One region of the Thalassobaculum sp. OXR-137 genome, then DNA from elsewhere that is predicted to be linked to it. Evidence: riboswitches for the same ligand, from Rfam matches in the RefSeq annotation. Region 1 holds a riboswitch; each other region holds the start of a gene.
What was found. A riboswitch is a leader RNA that binds a small molecule or an ion and turns the genes downstream of it on or off. The one in region 1 is predicted to bind cobalamin.
Positions count from the first base shown of each region.

Region 2: linked by a shared signal. The riboswitch ahead of T8K17_RS20175 (TonB-dependent receptor domain-containing protein) and the one ahead of T8K17_RS22515 (ribonucleoside-diphosphate reductase subunit alpha) in region 1 are both predicted to bind cobalamin.
Region 3: linked by a shared signal. The riboswitch ahead of T8K17_RS24075 (ABC transporter ATP-binding protein) and the one ahead of T8K17_RS22515 (ribonucleoside-diphosphate reductase subunit alpha) in region 1 are both predicted to bind cobalamin.

Region 1 is NZ_CP139715.1:4,848,182-4,852,404, reverse strand. It holds gene T8K17_RS22520 (ribonucleotide-diphosphate reductase subunit beta) at 1-30, opposite strand, end outside; gene T8K17_RS22515 (ribonucleoside-diphosphate reductase subunit alpha) at 21-1,949, opposite strand; cobalamin riboswitch at 2,040-2,251, opposite strand; cobalamin riboswitch at 2,355-2,565, shown strand; gene T8K17_RS22510 (aromatic ring-hydroxylating dioxygenase subunit alpha) at 2,688-3,932, shown strand; gene T8K17_RS22505 (hybrid-cluster NAD(P)-dependent oxidoreductase) at 3,935-4,223, shown strand, end outside.
Region 2 is NZ_CP139715.1:4,331,232-4,335,454, forward strand. It holds gene T8K17_RS20170 (ABC transporter substrate-binding protein) at 1-89, opposite strand, end outside; gene T8K17_RS20175 (TonB-dependent receptor domain-containing protein) at 119-2,044, opposite strand; cobalamin riboswitch at 2,168-2,382, opposite strand; gene T8K17_RS20180 (L,D-transpeptidase family protein) at 2,484-4,016, shown strand; gene T8K17_RS20185 (DUF882 domain-containing protein) at 4,099-4,223, shown strand, end outside.
Region 3 is NZ_CP139715.1:5,197,134-5,201,356, reverse strand. It holds gene T8K17_RS24085 (LysE family translocator) at 1-225, shown strand, start outside; gene T8K17_RS24080 (TonB family protein) at 234-1,226, opposite strand; gene T8K17_RS24075 (ABC transporter ATP-binding protein) at 1,210-2,055, opposite strand; cobalamin riboswitch at 2,132-2,324, opposite strand; gene T8K17_RS24070 (hypothetical protein) at 2,381-2,911, opposite strand; gene T8K17_RS24065 (hypothetical protein) at 2,992-3,390, shown strand; gene T8K17_RS24060 (fumarylacetoacetate hydrolase family protein) at 3,353-4,223, shown strand, end outside.

The sequences.
Region 1 (4,223 bases):
ATGGACCAGGGAGTCGGGAATCACTGACATGACAGGCACTCCTCGTAATCGGTCGGCTCGACCGTGAAGGCCTGGCGTTCGACCTTCTCCAACTGCCCGGCGAAGCCGGCCCGGCTGACCGATTTGGAGCGGCAATAGTACAGGCTCTTGATGCCCCGCTCCCAAGCGGTCCAGTGCAGCATGTGCAGGTCCCACTTATGGATGTCGGCCGGCAGGAACAGGTTGAGCGACTGGCTCTGGCAGATGAAGGGCGCGCGGTCGGCGGCGAAGTCGATGAGCCAGCGCGGATCGATCTCGAAGGCGGTGCGGAACATCGACTTCTCGTCTTCCGTCAGGCAGTCGAGATGCTGCACCGAGCCCTCATGCTCCAGGATGCTCTCCCAGGTTTCCGGCGTGTCCGCGCCCTTGGTCGCCAGCAGCTTCTTGAGGTGCGGGTTGCGCACGGTGAAGGCGCCGGACAGGGTCTTGTGGGTGTAGATGTTGGCCGGGATCGGCTCGATGCAGGCGCTGGTGCCGCCGCAGATGATGCTGATGGACGCGGTCGGGGCGATCGCCAGTTTGTGGCTGAACCGGCTCTGCATCCCGCGCTCGGCGGCGTCGGGGCAGGGACCGCGTTCCTCGGCCAGTGCCACGGACGCGGCGTCGGCCTCGCGCCGGATCTTCTTGAAGATCCGCATGTTCCAGGACTTGGCCAGGGCGCTTTCGAACGGGATTCCCTGGGCCTGCAGGAAGGAGTGGAAGCCCATGACGCCGAGACCGACCGAGCGCTCCCGCATGGCGGAGTAGCGCGCCCGGGACATGCCGTCCGGGGCGTTCTCGATGAAGCTGGTCAGCACGTTGTCGAGCATCCGCAGCACGTCCTCGACGAAGCCCGGCTCCTCGTTCCACTGCTCCCAGGTCTCGATGTTGAGCGACGACAGGCAGCACACGGCGGTGCGCTCCTCGCCCAGGTGATCGGCCCCGGTCGGCAGGGTGATCTCACTGCACAGGTTGGAGGTGGAGACTTTCAGCCCCAGCTCGCGCTGATGCTTGGGCAGGTTGTTGTTCACGCTGTCGATGTAGAGCAGGTACGGCTCGCCGGTCTGCAGTCGGGTCTCCAGGATTCGCTGCCAGAGCTGGCGCGCATCGACCTGGCGCATGACCTCACCGTTCTTCGGGCTCTTCAGGTCGAACATCGCGCCGTCACGCACCGCCTCCATGAAATCGTCGGTGACATTGATGCCGTGATGCAGGTTCAGGCCCTTGCGGTTGAAGTCGCCACTGGCCTTGCGGATCTCGAGGAACTCCTCGATCTCCGGGTGGTGGATGTCGAGATACACCGCCGCCGAGCCGCGCCGCAGGGAACCCTGGCTGATCGCCAGCGTCAGGCCGTCCATGACATGGATGAAGGGGATGATGCCCGAGGTCTCGCCGGTGCCCTTCACCTGCTCGCCGATGGAGCGGACCTTGCCCCAATAGGTGCCGATGCCGCCGCCGTTCGCCGCCAGCCAGACGTTCTCGTTCCAGGTGTTCACGATGCCGTCGAGGGAATCCGGCACGGTGTTCAGGAAGCAGGAGATCGGTAGGCCGCGGGTGGTGCCGCCGTTGCTCAGGATCGGGGTCGCCGGCATGAACCACAGCCGCGACATGGCGTCGTACAGCCGCTGGGCGTGGTCGATGTCGTCGGCATAGGCGCAGGAGACCCGGGCGAACATTGCCTGGAAGTCCTCGCCCGGCATCAGGTAGCGGTCGCGCAGGGTGGCCTTGCCGAACTCGGTCAGCAGCGAATCGCGGCTCCGGTCCAGCACCAGATCGTCCGGCGTCGGCGCCTTGGCCAGCGGACGCGGCAGGGGTGCCCGCTGCGGCTCTGCTTTCGCTGCGGCAGGCCTTGGGGCCGCCGCTTTCGGCGCGATGGGAGCGGGCGGGAAATTGCCGGATTCGTCGAAGTCGTAGGCCAGTTGCGTAGACATGGACACCCCTCGTGTCGGTGGAGGGGGAGTCGGCAGGGCCTGCGGGAATGGGCAACAGCCCAGCAAGCGCCTTCCGGATCACCCCGCCCGGGACGGATATGCGCTCACGGCAGGTCTCCTGGCTCGCGGGTCCGAACGACTGTCTGGCCTTCCCAGCGTCCCATGGACACCAGTGACCCCTCTCGACAGCCGCTAGCCGCTAACAGTTGCGGGGGCAGCTCCGGCTTTGCCCGAAGGCGCACCGGGATTCCCTCTTAGCCCTAGATGTTGGTCATCCAGAGACCGTGAACGCTGCATTTAGTAATGATTTGCGCTGCGCCGTCAATCGTTTCCTGTGCCGCCGGGTATGTCGTCGGCGGACAAACTCAGGTCGCGCTGGGACGCAACGCCTGGGCCCGATCGGGCGTAGCCTTAGTCTGTCGAGGTGCTGTCCGTCCGGCCTGGAGGAGCCGGCGGGCGGAGAATTGGGAAGCCGGTGAAATCCCGGGACTGCCCCTGCAACGGTATTGGAGTGCGCAGCGCGGCAAAGAGCCACTGGGATGACCGGGAAGGCGCCGCGCGGGTCCGAAAGGACCGCTTCAGAGTCCGGAAACCAGCCTCGGAACGGCCAGGGGATCGCGGTGGGCGATCGGCGGGCTGTGCGTCGGCATGTCCGCTCTCAGGACCGCCGGCCGCCGGCGCCGATCCCATCCACCGGACCCGCCTTTGTGAAACGTGTCTTCGACGCGGGGTGATGTGATGGATGCGCGGCTTCGGACTCAGGAACTTCTTCTTCGCCAGAAATCCGGCTTCAGCCTGGAGCGGGACCTGTACGTCTCGCCCGAGACCTACGCCCTGGACCTGGAGCTGATCTACTACCGCGACTGGCTGTTCGTCGGCCATGACTGCGAGCTTGCCAAGCCCGGCTGCTACCTGACGGTCCAGGTCGGCGCCTATCCGGTGATCGTGATCCGCGGCGCCGACGGCGAGATCCGCGCCTTTCACAATGCCTGCCGCCACCGCGGCTCCCGCCTGTGCTCGGCGGAGAAAGGGGCGGTGGCCAAGCTGGTCTGCCCCTATCACCAGTGGACCTACGAGCTCGACGGCCGGCTGCTCTTCGCCCGCGACATGGGCCCGGGCTTCGACCCCGCGTCCTACGGGCTGAAGCCGGTGCATTGCGAGGGCGTGGCGGGATATCTCTTCATATGCGTCGCCGACCATGCCCCCGACTTCGCCCCGATCCGCGCGATGATCGAGCCGTATCTGGCCCCGCACCGGCTGCGCGATGCCAAGGTGGTGCACGAGACCACGATCATCGAGAACGGCAACTGGAAGCTGGTCTGGGAGAACAACCGCGAGTGCTATCACTGCGCCGGCAGCCATCCCGAGCTCTGCCGCACCTTCCCCGACACGGTCACCCATGCCGATCCGAACGCCAGCGAAGGCGATCCGGCCCTTATCGCGCTGTGGGACAAATGCCGCGCGCTGGGCCTGCCGAGCGGCTTCGACATGGCCGATGACGCCCAGTACCGCATCACCCGCATGCCGCTGCTGCGCAATGCGGAGAGCTACACCCTGTCGGGCAAGGCGGCCGTGAAGCGGCCGCTCAGCGACGCGGTCCGCGGCTCCGGCCTGGGCGCGCTGCTGCTCTACCACTACCCGACCACCTGGAACCACGTGCTCGGCGACCATGCGATCTCGTTCCGGGTGCTGCCGGTCGGCCCGCTGCAGACCGCCGTCACCACCAAGTGGCTGGTGCATCGCGATGCGGTGGAGGGGGTGGATTACGACCTCGACGAGCTGACCAAGGTCTGGCTCGCCACCAACGACCAGGACCGCAAGGTGGTCGAGGAGAACCAGATCGGTGTGAACTCTCCGGCCTATCAGCCGGGTCCGTACTCGCCGACCCAGGAGGCCGGGGTGATCCAGTTCGTCGACTGGTACACCGGCATCATGCGCCGCCGTCTCGGCGGCACCCCGGAGCGCCGTAGCGAGGTCGCGTGACCATGCGGTCGATCGAGGCCCTGCCGCGCTTCCGCAATCTGGACGAGCTGGTTCCCTGGAACGCCCAGTCGCAGATGCTGGAATGCGTGGCGGTGCTGCCGGAAACCGCCAGTGCCCGCACCTACTGCTTTCAGACGCCGGAGGAGAGCTGGTTCCGCTATCAGCCGGGCCAGTTCATCACCCTGGAGATCCCGCTGCCGTCGGGCACGGTGCACCGGACCTATACCCTGTCCTCCAGCCCGTCGCGGCCGATGCTGATCGCCATCACCGTGAAGCTGCAGGACGACAGCG
Region 2 (4,223 bases), 520 kb from region 1:
ACATACTGGTCGGCGCAGTAGTCGATGGACACCACGGCAGGCTCGGACGGCGCCGCCACAGCCGGTCCCGCCAGAAGCAGGCCGGCCAACAGGACAAGCGCCGTCCGTCCCATCGCGGCTAGCGCCGGTAGGTCAGGCGCAGGAAGCCCGCCCGGCCCTGCTGGTTGTAGAAGGACGCCGTCTTGTAGTCCTCGTCGAAGATGTTGGAGAGGGTGAAACCCACGCCCCAGTTCTCCGTCGCATCCCAGCTCGCCCGCAGATCGACCGTCGTGTAGGCGTCCAGCGTCCGGGTGTTGGCAAGGTCGTCGTAGCGCTCGCTCTCGTGGTGCACGTCGCCCCCCACCGCGAACTCGCCGAAGCCCAGGCCGAGCCCGCCGAGCTCGCGGTCAACGGACAGGGTGTAGACCTGCTCGGCCCGGCGCGGCAGCAGGTTGCCGTCGTTCGCCCCGCCGGAAGCGTTCACCGGATCGAGGAAGGTGGCGCCGGCGGAGAGCAGGAAGCCCGCCACCTCGCCCGACACGGTCAGCTCGAGGCCGGTGATCCGCGCCTTGTCCACGTTCGCCGGGGCGAAGATCGAGCTGTCGTAGGCGATCAGGTCGTCGATCTCGGTATGGAAGAGGTTGGCCCCCAGCTCGAAGCCGCCGACCGTCGCCGCGAGGCCGATCTCCGCACTCTCGGACATTTCCGGATCCAGGTCCGCGTTGCCGAAACCCGGATAGTACAGCTCGTTGAAGGACGGCGCCTTGAACGCGGTGCCGTAGGAGGCGGTGGCCCGCAGGTTGTCGGTGATGCGGTAGCCGTAGGCGGCACCGCCCGTCAGGTAGCCGCCGAACTGCTCGTTTTCGTCCACGCGGCCGCTGAGCTGCACCGTGTGGCGACCGAACTCGGCCCGGTGCTGGGCGAAGACGCCGGTATTGTCGCGGCTGTCCTCCACATACCCGGTGTCGCTGTCGACCTGATCGCGCTGGAAATCCACGCCCAGGGTCGTGACGTGATCCTGCAACAGGTACAGATCGTTCTGCAAAGACAAGACGTTGCGTTCTGTTTTGAACGTCGACTGATAGGTGCCGTCGAAGAAATTGTCGCTGTCGTCCACCGTATGACCCGCCGAGGCGGTCACGTCCCAATAGTCGGTCGGAGACGCCAGGGCACGCAGCCCGAGAACGTAGTTCACCGATTCCGACTCGTTCGAGGCCGATCCGTCGTATTCGTTTTCACTCGTCGCATAAAGACCGGTCGCTTCCACCTTGATACCATTGGAGAAAGCGTAGTCCAGTCCGCCCGTCACCGAGCTGCGCTCGAAGCCGTCCTTGTCGGGCTGGTTGGCGAAGCAGCCGCCGCCGGGGATGGCCGTGCCATTGCCGCAGGAGTTGATCCCGTCGGTGCGGATGTAATTCGTGCTCGCCGAAAACCCGATGCCGGAGGCCCGGCCGGAGAAGCCGGCGGTGCCCTCCATCGTGTCGTTGCTGCCGTAGCCGACGCTGGCATGGGCGTGGGTGGCGTCCGTCGGCTTGCGGGTGAAGATCTGGATGATGCCGCCCAGCGCCTCCGAGCCATAGAGATGCGAGCGCGGACCGCGCACCACCTCGATCCGCTCCACGTCGTCGATCGACAGGCTCTCGAAGTTGAACGTGCCGAGCGTGGCCGAGCCGACCTTCACGCCGTTGATCAAGACCAGGACATGGTCGCTCTCGGTGCCGCGCAGGAAGACCGAGGTCGCCTTGCCCACGCCGCCGTTGTTGCTCAGGGTCAGGCCCGGCACCTGACGCAGAGCGTCCGGCACGGACCGGATCTGCCGGCGCTCGATTTCGGCGCGGGTGACGACGCTGACCGGGGCCAGGGTCTCGTCGGCCGTCTCGGCGATGCGCGAGGCGGTGACAACGACCTCGTTTGAGGTGGCGACGGTGGCGCGCTCGCCGGCCGCGAGCTGTTGCGCCTTAGCCTGCTGGGCCTGGACCGGCAGCGCACCGGCGGCCACCAGCGCGGCGATCAGCGCTGCCCCCCTCAGGGATCGGCCCGATATCGGGCGGTTCTGGAAAGTCATGGCATTCTCCTCGTCCGGCGCACACCCGCGCGGCGTTGCTAAAGAGACATCGAGGAGCTGGACGGACGGGGGACGGCCACGGGTCATGCGCCACGGCCGACCCCGATCATCGCGCCCCGCGATATCGAGGTTTCACGCCGTGGCCGGTCTCCGGACTTGCGAGGCCGGGCCCAGGGGCCCCGATCCGACCGCGCCTTCCCATGCCAGGCGGCACAGTGGCGTCTTGCGGCGGATCAACCTCGCCTACCGTTGCGGGGGCAGTGCCGGAGTCTGACCGGCTTCCCGTTTCATCCCGACCCCAGATCATGGGTCGGGACACCACATGCGATTGACGGCCGGACGCTACGGTCGGGGGGTGGGCCTGTCAATCTTCCCTTTCAGCCCTTAGGGTTACTGGGAACCATGCGTCCTGAAGACCACCGGAACCCGGAAGCCTCTGATGACAGTCCAGATCAAGATCCAATCCGCCGTCGTCGGCCTGCTGGCGCTTCTCCTGGCCCTGGCGGCGCCCGCCGTGGCGCAGACGCCGGATCCGGAGGCCGTCGTCGAGGCGTTTCTGGCGGCTCGCGGCGACGGGCACGCCTGGGTGGAGGAAACCGAGGTTCCCACCCTCAACGCCAAGGGTGCTGCCGTCGTCCGGGTCCTGGAACGGGCCGAGCGTCAGGGCCTGCGCCCGTCCGACTACACCCTGCCCGCGGTCGACACGCCGGATGCCCTGGACCGGGAGGTCGGCCGGGCCCTGCTGCGCTACCTGACCGACCTGCAGGCCGGACGCATCGCCCCGAAGAAGGCCGACCCCGACCTGTACGTGTTCCGGCGCGAGGTCGACGGTCTCGCCCTTCTGGAGGCGGTGCACGCCGCGCCGGAGACCGCCAAGGCGATGGCCGATCTGGCGCCGGGCAATCCGATCTACCGTCGCCTGCGCCGTCTGCTGCTGGACTACCGGGCGCTGGCCAAGGCCGGCGGCTGGCCCGCGGTACCGGAGGGGCCGACCCTGAAGCCCGGCATGACCGACCCGCGTGTCTCCGCCGTCCGTCACCGGTTGGCCGCCACGGCGGACCTCACCCCGGTCCCAGGCGCCTCCGATCTGTACGACCCGGCCCTGGAAAGCGCGGTGCGCCAGTTCCAGCGCCGCCACGGGCTCGATTCGGACGGCGCGGTCGGCGCCAAGACCGTGGCCGCCATGAACGTCCCGGTGGAGAACAGGATCCGGCAGATCGTCCTGAACATGGAACGGTTCCGCTGGATGCCGGACGATTTCGGCGACGACCACGTCTTCGTCAACATGGCCGGGTTCGAGCTCGACTATGTGGTCGGCGGGGTCTCCCGGCTGACCATGCGGGTGATCATCGGCCGCCCCTATCGCGAGACGCCGATCTTCAGCGACCGGATCCGATATCTGGAGTTCAACCCGACCTGGAGCGTGCCGGCGAAGATCGCGGCCGAGGATCTGCTGCCGAAGATCAAGAAGGACCCGAGCTACCTGACCTCCGGCGGCTACGAGCTCTATGCCGGCTATCAGAACGACGCGCCGCGGATCGATCCGGCGACGGTGAACTGGTCCTCGATCCCGAAGGGCCGGTTCCCTTATCGCCTGCGCCAGGCGCCGGGGGAGAAGAACGCGCTCGGCCAGGTGAAGTTCATGTTCCCCAACCAGTTCGACGTCTACCTGCACGACACGCCGGCGCGCGACCTCTTCGCCAAGTCGGTGCGCAATTTCAGTTCCGGCTGCATCCGGCTGCAGAAGCCGATCACACTGTCGGAGGTGATGCTGGCGGCGGACGGCCAGGACCCCGCACAGGTCCGCAAGATCCTCGACAGCAAGAAGACGACACGGGTCAACCTGAAGACCCCCGTGGCCGTCCATCTGACCTATCTGACGGCCTGGATCGGCGAGGGTGGGACGGCCGAATTCCGCGACGATATCTACGGGCGGGACCCCCTCCTGGCCAAGGCCCTGGGTTTGCGCTGACGCCGACAAAAACGCTTGCACGGAGTCGCAAACCGAAGGAAAGAGGTTTTCTCGCGCCACGGCGCCTCGGAGACCATCGGACATGACGGAACACTTCGCTTCCTCGCCCCGACGCCGGGTTACGCGGCGGGCGGCCCTGGGCGCTTTGGCGCTTCTGATGACCGGCGGCACGCCGGCGCGCTCGGCCATTGTCGCCGCCCATGACAC
Region 3 (4,223 bases), 350 kb from region 1:
GGCGTGGTGCTGGGGGACGACGCGGGCTGGAGGCCGGCCCTGCTGCTGATCCTCGGCGTGTTTCTCGGCTCCGGGATCTGGTGGTTGATCCTGGCCGGCGCCGTCGACGGGTTCCTGCGGCGGCGCCTGAGCGAGGGGGCGATCGGCTGGATCAACCGCGGGGCCGGGGCGCTGATTATCGGCTTCGGCCTGCTGGCCATCGCCCGCGGACTGTCCCTGATCTAGCCGACATCTCAGTTCAGCCGGAAGACGACCGGGACCAGGGTCTCGCCGGCGACCGGCTGGCCGCCGCGCCGCGCCGGGCGGAAGACCCAGGTGGCGACGGTCTGATGGGCGGCGGTGTCGAGCACGCCGTGGCCGCTGCTTTCGGCGACGGCGATGCGCACCGGGTGGCCGGAACGATCGACCGCCACCCGCAGCACGACCCGCCCCTCCCAGCCGCGCTGGCGGGCCCGGAAAGGATAGTCGGGGGCCGGATTGCCGGCCGAGCCGACGGAGAACTCGGCCGGGCTGCTGCCGCCAGCCTCATCGTCTCGCAGTCCGCTCAATGCCGCCACGCTGGTCGGCGTGCTCGCCGGTCCGGCGCCTCGGGCGGGGGAGGCGGTCTCGGTGGATGCCGCAGCGGGTTTCGCGGCGCCCTCGCGTGACGCCACGGCGGCGGGAGGCGCGGCAGGGGGTGCCGCCGAGGGTGACGCAGGGCGGGCGACGGGACGCGGCGGCTCTGCGATCCGGGCCGGCACCGGCTCCGGCGTCTCGACCCGCTCGACAGCGGCCGCCTCGGGCCGCACTTCGGCGACCTGGACCGGCGCCGGGGCGGGTGCCGCCGGCATCGCCTTGGCCGGTAGGGGCGCCGGTACCGGGCGGGCGGGGCTGTCCGTTGCGGCCGGTGCGCTGAACGGCAGGGGGGCGGCGACCGCGGGAGCGGCGGCCTCGGCGACGGGCATGGTGACGGCCGGCGGTCCCGCGCGGTCGGCCGGCTGCGGTGCCGGACCGCCGGCGATGGCGGACCCCGGCGCGGCCGTCCGGTTCGGCTGGGTGAGGGTGACCATCACCACCTCGAACGGTTCCGGCGCCGTCGTCTGCGGACCGCCCCACCAGCCGATGGCGGCTGCCAGGGCAACGCCGTGCACCGCGACCGACGCGGCGACCGCCAGGGCCACCAGGAGGGGCCGGCCGGCCGGTTGCGGCGGCGCGGGACCGAGGATGCGGTCAGCGGCGGCCGGCATTCCGATCCTCCGACCCGTTCACTTGCACCGACCAGGGCACGATAAGGGCATTGTCGCCCTCGCCGATGCGCCGGGCCTCGACCTCGAAGGCCGCGGCGATGGTCGCCGCATCGAGGGCGCGAGCCGGCGGGCCCTCGGCGACCACCATTCCCTCGTGCAGCACATAGACCCGATGGCAGAACCGCGCGGCCAGGGTGAGGTCGTGCAGCACCACCAGGGTGCCGCGCCCATCCTGCGCCAGCCGGTCGAGCAGGATCATGGCTTCCAACTGGTGGCGCGGGTCCAGGCCCGTCACCGGCTCGTCCAGCAGCAGCAGGGTCGGCTCGCCCGCCAGCACCCGGGCCAGCATCACCCGCATCCGCTCTCCGCCGGACAGGGTCGTCACCGCGCGCTCGGCCAGATGGCTGGTGTCAGTCACGGCGAGGGCCTCGTCGACCGCCGTTCGGTCGGCCTCCGATATCCGGGACACCGGGGAGAGAAACGGCGTGCGCCCCAGCATGACGGTTTCGCGGGCCGAGATCGGCCACTCGCTGCGGGCGCTCTGGGGCAGATAGCCGAGGGTGCGGGCGGTGATCCTCCGGTCGAGCCCAACCATCGGCGCGTCGTCCAGGGTGACCGTGCCGCCGGTCGGCTCGGCAAGGCGGGCGAGGATCCGCAGCAGCGTGCTTTTGCCCGATCCGTTGGGACCGAGCAGACCGACAACCTCGCCCGGACGGACGTGGAGGCTGACCCGGTCGAGCAGCGCGCGGTTGCCGACATCCAGGCTGACGTCGCAGGCGCGGAGTCCGGTCGCCGAGGCGGTTGGGGAGGGATCGAGGGCGTTTCTCATGCGAGGCGGTCCGATCGCGATGGCGCATATCGCCACCGCTCGGGCCTCGGCCCTACCGTCGGAACACCCCGCCCGCCGGATGGTGACGCGTCGCGGTCGGTCTCCTGGCTCACGGCTCGGACGCGAACCCCCGTCCTTCCCGGCGCAAGTCCGGTGGCTATTCGGGGGTCGCTCGCCGTTTACAGTTGCGGGGGCAGCGCCGGTCTCTCACCGGCTTCCCTGATCGGATCTCCTGTCGGAGAGCGATCACCACGACGGCCGCAGTCTCCGGTCTCGGGGCCGGAGATGCAAGGAATTTCGCCGGAAATCGGCGGATATCCGGCCGTCAGTGGAGCATGGGGGAGGATTCCGGATGGGTGGCGATCCCCTCCAGCAACCGGATGTCGGGTGCCGACTTGCGGCGCACGGGCACCGTCATGTCGACCCCGGTCAGCGCCCGGCCGATGGTCGCGATGTCGTCATACGCCCGCAGCGCCGCCGATAGCGGGAGCCAGGACTGAACCACCGCCATCGCCTCCTCGCGCCGGCCGCGCTGGGACAGGGCGACCGCTTCCAGGATGTCGCGCTCGCCGTCCCCCAGGGTCGGGCACCGCAGGCAGCCCACGTCGCGCACCGTCGTCGCCTCGCGCAGGGTGACCATCAGCAGCCGGTCCACCGCGTCGCTCACGTCCTCCGCCTCGATCGTCGCGAAGCCGCAGCGCAGCAGGTCGCGCGGGTCGAGCCGGGCCTTCACCGACTGCACCCAGTGCCGGATCGCCCAGACGATCAGGGCCTCTCCGGTGGTCAGTCGGCAGATCGGAGTGCGCGACCCGGCGGTACTGCGCCGGGCGGGTCTGAGTTCTGAGGGTTGGGCCATTGCCGAAATCCCTTGTTGCGACTGGTTCTCATTTGTAGATACTGAAATTGAGAATGAGTTGCAACAAGAAGGCGCGCCTCATGTCGATTTCCCTGATCCTCAGCCTGACGACCCTCTCCCTGCTGTTGGCGACCGCCGGGTGCGGCATTGCCATCGCGGTTCTGGAGCGAAAATCGGCCGTGCCGCCGGTCGTGGAGCAGGTCTTCATGGGGCTGGCCGCAGCAGGGTCCACGGCGCTGGTCTCCTGTGTCGTTCTGCTGCACCCGGTGACCGGCGGTACGCCCGTGGCCCGCTTCGCCCTGCCATCGGTCACCAGCATCGCCATGGCCTCGGAGGTGGAGGCGGGCGACCTGCCTGCATGCGTTCCCTTGGAAGAGGGAGCCGCCTATGATCCCGGCCAAGCCCGGTTCGAAGGGCGCGGCGCAGAGGGAGATAGCGGCCATGAAGTTTCTGTATTTCGATCACCCGGACCTCGGTGACTGGCGGCTGGGCGTTCTGTCCGGCGACGGGGTGGTCGACGTCACCGATGCCGTCGCGCATCTGCCCCACCTGGACAACCGGGGCCTGATCAACGCGGTGATCGCGACCTACGAGGAGACCCGCGGCAAGATCGAGGCGGCCGTTTCCGCCGGCAAGCCGGTGGCCCTGGACGCCGTCACCATCCGGCCGCCGCTCCCGCTGCCGCGGCAGATCGACTGCATGGCCGTGAACTACATGGAAGACGGCACCCTGACCGAGAAGCCGCTGATCAACGGCTTCCACAAATCGCCCAGCGCGATCATCGGCACCGGCGGCACCATGGTCCTGCCGGACGTCCCGGCCGACGTCTTCGAGGGCGAGGCGGAGTTGGCGCTGGTGATCGGCAAGCGCTGCTCCAACGTCTCGGCCGACGAGGCGATGGACTATGTGTTCGGTTACATGAACTTCATCGACGGGTCGGCCCGCAACCTGCCGCCGGCCGGCAATCAGTTCTTCCAGGTGAAGTCGCGCGAGACCTTCGCGCCGATCGGCCCGTACCTGGTCACCAAGGACGAGGTGGTGGATCCGAACGACCTGGACGTCCGCCTGAGCGTCAACGGCGATGTCCGCCAGTCGTTCAACACCTCCGACATGGCGCACAAGATCCCGCGCTGCATCGAGTGGCTGAGCGCCATGCACACGCTGGAGCCGGGCGACATCGTCGCCACCGGGACCAACCACCGGGGCCTTAGCCCGTTCATGGACGGCGACCGGATCGAGCTGGAAGTGGCCGGGATGGGCGTGCTGAAAGTGTCGGTCAGCGATCCCCTGAAGCGTACCTGGGGGCGGGACA